DNA from 2 places in the Granulicella mallensis MP5ACTX8 genome. Region 1 is predicted to be linked to the other one. Evidence: predicted binding sites of a transcription regulator. Region 1 holds the regulator's gene; the other holds the start of a gene.
What was found. Region 1 encodes LexA, which represses DNA repair genes until DNA is damaged. Its sites were predicted from a motif close to CANTTCGCTTTTTATTCGC; they were not measured.

Region 1 (3,413 bases):
ATCTCCAGGGGAGCTCCGCCTCCATTGATGGAGGCCGTGAGGTGGTGCCGCGAGGAGTCATCCTGCTTCGGAGCTCCGGGGAACTGGATGTGAATATCGCCTGAGCCCGTTGACGCTTCGAGGTTAAAGCGCGCATCCGGATTCAGATGCAGGCGCACCGATCCCGAGCCGCTCGCCAGATTTCCTGTTCCCTCAAGCCGTCCGATCGCCTCAACATCGCCCGAACCCGTGCGAGCATTCAGTGAGCCATTGAACTCGTGAATGCGAATATTGCCGGAACCGGTCTTGGCTTTCACATCGCCGGCAGCATCCTGATCCAGTTCGATATCGCCCGAGCCCGCCTGAAGTTCGGCAGGTCCATGAATGCCATGGGCGCGTACGTTTCCTGAGCCACTGGTCGCCGAAAGATAGCGGCCCACGTGGTTGATCTCGATGTCACCCGAACCGCTATGGAGGTTGAGTGCGGCGGATGAGGGAACGGCAATCTCGTAGTCGATGGAGATGTTATTGAACAGGTTGCGATCGTTTGTCTCACCGATGCGGACTTCATTCCCGTTCTGCACGATTGGCGGGTTGTCGACGATACGCTGTTCGCGGGCTTTGACGTCGCCGAAGGAGCTCCATCCGGCATGAATGTGGCCAACCACATGAATCTGGTTGTCATTGGCCTGGGAGATCTTGATATCGCCTGACCCCGTAGAAACATAGAGATCGGCCTGCGACGAGACGTTTAAGGTGCGGGTAAAGGTGCTGTCCGCGAAAGCGGGCGCGACAAACAGCAGAAGACTCGAAGCGACAAGAAGATGAAGTTTCATGATGACGGCGGCTCCCTCATAAAGCGGCAGTTGTACAAGCTAGATCAGGATACGCAGTCTTACAGGTATTAGTTCCCCTCATTTCCTGGGGTGTGTCATCAAATCGCTCTTGTCGCGGAAGCGAAGGGTGCAAACAGTTTGTTGAGGCAGGGATCGGAAGGATCTGGCTTCAGCCAGGCCGTATGGGACCGGGACTAAACTCTTTCCGCAAGGACCGTGCAAGGCTCACAGGCATGTATCCGTAGCGAGGGAGGATTAGTTTGCCACGGCCAAAGAATGCAATTCAGTCGTTGCGGCTTCGCCTTCACTCCGGCCTTCGGCAGAATGGTATGCCCTTGGGCCTGCTATTTACGGCATGGCTAAACAGGCTGCGGAAAAACTCTTAGCCGGGAAGCGAGTCTTGATCTTTAGGGCCAAAGGCCCGTTTCATACCAGCCTGGGGTGAAGCGCAGCAGCGAGCGGTTTTTAGCTCGCTGCAAGCCTAACCTGGGGCGTCGCTCCCCGAGCCACCACGCTGTCGCGTGGTGCCCCTGGGTTCGCTTTGCCCCAGGCTGGGATGAAACGGGCCTTTGGCCCTAAAGATCAAATGGGGATTTTTCCGCAGCCTGTGAAGCCATGCCCTTAACGAAACAATGCCGTGGCAGTTGCCTGAACAGCCCTACGCGTACTTGCGCAGGACTCCCAGCACCTTCCCCTGGATGCTCACATTGGAGGCCGGAGCGTAGATCGGGGCCATCTCCGTATTGGAAGGCTGCAGCCGGATGAGATTGCCCTCGCGGTAGAAGCGTTTGAGCGTGGCATCGGCGCCGTCGATCAACGCGACGATAATCTCGCCCTCCCGAGCAGTGCGGGTTCTCTCGACCAGTACATAGTCTCCGGAGACGATGTGTTCGTCCCGCATGGAGTCTCCGCGGACCTCCAGGGCGTAGACCTCGCGGTTGCCGATAATGTCGCCCAGGGAGATGGATTCGGCGGTCTCGATGGCCTCCACCGGCTTGCCCGCTGCGATACGGCCCAGCAGAGGAAGGCGGTCGAAGCCCTTCTTCGCGGAGCGCTGCGGCAGAACGTCGATCGACCGGCTGCGGTTGTGAGCGCGCTGGAGCAGGCCTTTGTTCTGCAGATTGGTGACGTGCTTATGCACCGTGGCCAGCGAATTCAGGCCGAGGCCCGACGCTATCTCTTCGTACGAAGGAGAGTAGCCGTTCCTGGTGGTAAAGCTCGAAAGAAAGTCGATGACTTCTTTTTGCCGCCGCGTAATCGCCATGCGGACATTCTAGCGAATAAAAAGCGAATTGCAAGCGGGGGAATCACATTTGCCATCATTTCCCAGTATTTGTCATCAAACTCCCCTTGGTGTTAGACCGAACGGCGCAGTCAGTTTGTTGAGGCACGAATCGGAAGGGCACGGTTTCAACCGTGCCGAGAAAGCGGCGACAAAGCCTCTTTCCACTCTGCCGAAGGCGGGAGCGAAGGCGCAGCCGGAGCGACGGAATTGCTCTCTTTCATCGCGGCGAAACGGGTGGCCACATCCCCGGTGCTCCTTGTTCAGCCTGGGCCGCACGAAGGAAGGCAATTCAGTCGTTGCGCCCTGCGGGCTTCACTTCAGCCTTCGGCAGAGCGGAGAGGACCTCTAAAAGCTCCCTTTTCGGCACGGTTGAAACCGTGCCCTTCCGATTCGTGACTCAACAAACTGCTTGCACCCGTCCGACTTCGTCTCAGGAAGCAGTTTGATGGCACACTCTAGCCGTCGAACGCCCCCGGATATGAACGGCACAATAAATCATCCGTTTACCGCGCGCGTGACAAACAGATGATGCACCTTTTCACAGCTTTCCTTCGTCTGAGGCAGTGGAGGACAAGTAAACAACATGAGTGAATGGGTAAACGTAAAAGCAGCCGACGGGCACGAACTTTCCGCCTACGTGGCAAAGCCTGAAGGCGAGCCGATCGGCGCGCTGATCGTGGTGCAGGAGATCTTCGGCGTAAACGCTTCGATCCGCAGCGTCGCCGACAGCTATGCCAAGGACGGGTTCCTGGCCATCGCACCGGCGATCTTCGACCGCTTCGAGCGCGGGCTTGAACTGACCTACGAAGGCGAAGATCTGAAGAAGGCCTTCGACCTGTACGGAAAGCTCAATCCCGACACCCAGCTTCTGGATATCGCCGCAGCTTACGAGCACGTCAAAGGTGCCGGAAAGGGCGTTGCCATCCTTGGGTTCTGCTACGGCGGCCTGATGAGCTGGGTGAGCGCGACTCGCGCCGAAGCACACAAGATGCAGCTGGATTGCTGCGTCGGCTACTATGCCGGCGGTATCGGCAAAGTGGCTGCCGAAGAGCCCACCTGCCCCGTTCTGCTGCACTTTGGCGCGGAGGACAGCCACATCGGCAGCGACCAGATCGATGCCGTGCGGAACGCGCATCCTGAGGTCGAAATCTTCCTCTACGAGGGCGCCGGGCACGCCTTTGCCAACCACGCACGCACCGACTACAAGGCGGAAGCGGCAAAGCTGGCCCGCGAACGCTCGTTGGAGTTCCTGAAAGAGCACGTAGCGTAAAGGCAGAGTGTAGAGAATAGAGCGTAGAGGATAGAGACAGCGG
Region 2 (3,413 bases), 1.3 Mb from region 1:
GCTTCGTGGGGCGGTGGCGTCTCTGACCGAGACGCGGCGCAATGAGCTGCTGAAGCTGGGAGCGGTGCATCGCGGACGCCACGACGAGTTGGTGCGCGCCTTTAATGCCGGTCATGGCTTCCGCTTCGACATCCTGATGGACATCGGCGGCTTCAGGGATATGCACCGCCATCGTCGCTGCGTGCAGCTGCTGCAGGAGTTTTCGGACGTTCATGGCTATGACGAGCCGGTCTGCCCGGGGCAGCCGACGCTTGCCGAGGCGGGTCTTGGAGAGCAATATCGCGACGCGATGAATGCAGCGCTGGCTGCCTATCGCACGGTCTGCGACAGTGGCGAACCCGAGGCAAAGCAGAGTGCGCAGTATCTGCTGCCGCTGGGCATGCGCTGCCGCAGCCTGTTCAAGATGGACTTTGCCGAGGCGCTGTACATTGCCGAACTGCGTTCGGGAATTGCGGGGCACTTCAGCTATCGGCGTGTGGCGTGGGAGATGTATCAGGCGATTGCCACTCGGCATCCGGCGCTGGCGGGATTGTTCCGGATTGAGGATGTGAATGTGCCGATGGATTTGCTGAAGAGGTAGTGCCTGGCAGTATCTTCAACGATAGTGTGAGGTAGGAATGAACTACCCCAGAACTGTCATCTCGACCGAAGCATGATGGCTTTATCGTCATGCGCAGTGGAGAGACCTGCAGGCTGTTAGTGCTGGCAGTAGTGCTTGCACGAGCAAGCTGCAGGTCTCTCCACTACGGCGGCAAAAAGCGCCGCCTCCGGTCGAGATGACAATGTTTAGGGTTGTATCGAAAATATGGTGTCTCTGCGAGACTTGGTTTTCCCGCCTTCTGCGTTAAAGATTTTGTTCCTGTCTGCCGGTAAAGCGGAACGGATTGAAGTTCGTGTGCGCATCGAAGGTATCGATGCCTTCTGCACGCTTTAGCCAGCCGATCACGAGATAGGTCAGGGGCGTCGCCAGCACCTCATAGCCGACCTTCAGCAGGTAGCCCACCACGATAATCTCGATGAGCTTATGGGCGGAGAATACCCCGGCGAAGGTGATGACAATGACCAGCGTGGTGTCGACGGCCTGACCTACGACAGTTGAGCCCACGGTGCGCGTCCAGAGCATGCGGCCTTTCGTCAGGAGCTTGAGCTTGGCCATGGTGAAGGAGTTGGCGAACTCGCCGGCCCAGAAGGCGATCAGGCTGGCGATGAGGATACGCGGCAGAAAGCCGAAGACCGTAACGAACGCCGCCTGGTTGTGGAACTCCGGATCGGAGGGCAGTGCGATGACCAGGGCCGAGACGGCGTAGAGCAGCGCGGTTCCGAAGAATCCCAGCCAGATGGCCCGCCGCGAGGCTGCGTAGCCGTAAATCTCGGTGAAGATGTCGCCGAAGATGTAGGTGATGGGGAAGAGCACCATCGCTCCGCTGGTGGAGAAGGCAGGAATATGCCAGAACGGCCCAATCCGGATGACCTTCTGCGCGAGCAGGTTCGATACCAGCAGGATGACGACGAAGGCGGTCGTCAGGGCGTCGAGATAGCGGAATCGAGACATGAGATCAGGGTATCGCAGGATGCTGGCGACTTTCGCTTTTCTTTTGCTATGGCCTGAGGTTTAGTGCTAGACTCGGCTTTGACATTTCACCTCGGCGTGACCCCAGCTTGAACCTATCTTAAGGAGATAAACATCGTGGCAGATGACCGCAGCAAAGCCATAGAAACCGCACTTTCTCAGCTTGAAAAGCAATTTGGCAAGGGGTCGGTGATGCGGCTCGGCGCGAAAGAGGCGATTGGGCCAATTTCGGTAATCTCTACGGGGTCGATTTCCTTTGACGCGGCGTTGGGTGTCGGTGGCGTGCCTCGTGGGCGCGTGATCGAGATCTTTGGGCCGGAGAGTTCGGGAAAGACGACCATTACACTGCAGATCATCGCCGAGGCGCAGAAGAACGGCGGCCTAGCGGCATTTGTGGACGCGGAGCACGCTCTCGATCCGGCTTATGCAAAGAAGCTGGGTGTCGATACCGACAATCTGCTGGTGAGCCAGCCGGACTACGGCGAACAGGCACTGGAGATCGTCGAAGCGCTGGTTCGTTCGGGCGCCATCGACGTACTGGTGGTGGATTCGGTGGCCGCGCTGGTGCCGAAGGCTGAGCTTGATGGCGAGATGGGCGATTCGCACATGGGCCTGCAGGCCAGGCTGATGTCGCAGGCGTTGCGCAAATTGACCGGAACAGTGTCGAAGTCGCGCACCAGCCTGATCTTTATCAACCAGGTTCGCGAGAAGATCGGCGTCATGTTCGGCAACCCGGAGACGACGACCGGCGGACGGGCACTGAAGTTCTACTCCTCGGTGCGTATCGATATCCGTCGTGTCGGCGCGGTGAAGGAAGGCGATGTTGTCGTCGGCAACCGCACGAAGGTCAAGATTGTAAAGAACAAGGTAGCGGCACCCTTCCGCGATGCTGAGTTCGACATTCTCTTCGGTGAAGGTATCTCTCGTGAAGGCGACTCGCTGGATCTTGCTGTGCTGCACAATATCGTCGACAAGGCGGGTGCGTGGTACAGCTACCAGGGTGAGCGTATCGGACAGGGCCGTGAGAATGTACGCGGATTCCTGAAGGAAAATAAAGAGGTCTTCGGCCGGATCGATAGTGAACTGCGCAAGAAACTCGGAATCAAGCCTGCGGATGATGTTGAGATCCCCGCTGCACCCGTCGATGGCCCAGCCCAGGCGGTTGAAGCCGTAAAGACACGCCGCGGATAGTTTTGCCTGCAACCCAAGTAAAAGCCGTGACGGAAGATCGTCACGGCCTTTACTTTTTAAATTCCTTCTCAGCGGGCTGGGTGCAGGTGCTCGTAGAGGTGCAGGAGTTTTATCGGAGGGAAGTCTGTGTCGGCATTCTTCCAGACCTCTTCGAGTTGCTGGAACTGGGCGGTGGCCTCCTGCGAGTTGCCGCTGAGTTGTAGCGCATGGCCCAGCTCAAGCTGTGACAGAAGGATGTAGGGGGAGTTGGGAGAGGCGGCGCGGTGATCGAGTACGCTGCGGAACTCGGCGGACGCCTGTTGCCAGTGGCGGCCCTGGAGATAGGCGAGGCCTCGGTAGTAGGCGGGGGAGAGGCCCATGACGACGACCTGGTCATAGGGACGAGCTGGTTCCAGGGCTTTAACGGCTTCGTCAGGCTGGTTGTGTTGCATGGCAATCGCGGCATTGACGGAGGGCAGTTCCACAAATTGAAGCTGTGTGTCGAGTGGAGATTCGGCGGTTGCTTTCCTGGAGATTGCCTCCGCGCGGGCGATCTGTCCGATTCTGGCCAGGGCTAGCGCAGCGCCGGCTTCTACCTCGATATTGTGCGGTGCATAGTGCAAGGCCTCTTCCGCGAGCTGTGCTGCCTGAGCGGGGCGTCCGGCATCTGCGT

Region 2: the regulator LexA is predicted to act here: its motif matches at 1,581-1,599, upstream of recA (recombinase RecA).

What each region holds. Positions count from the first base shown of each region.
Region 1 covers NC_016631.1:3,756,800-3,760,212, forward strand. The annotation lists gene ACIX8_RS15135 (DUF4097 family beta strand repeat-containing protein) at 1-815, opposite strand, end outside; gene lexA (transcriptional repressor LexA) at 1,474-2,079, opposite strand; gene ACIX8_RS15145 (dienelactone hydrolase family protein) at 2,684-3,370, shown strand.
Region 2 covers NC_016631.1:2,454,264-2,457,676, forward strand. The annotation lists gene ACIX8_RS10290 (FAD-dependent thymidylate synthase) at 1-580, shown strand, start outside; gene ACIX8_RS10295 (queuosine precursor transporter) at 845-1,552, opposite strand; gene recA (recombinase RecA) at 1,688-2,761, shown strand; gene ACIX8_RS10305 (winged helix-turn-helix domain-containing protein) at 2,830-3,413, opposite strand, start outside.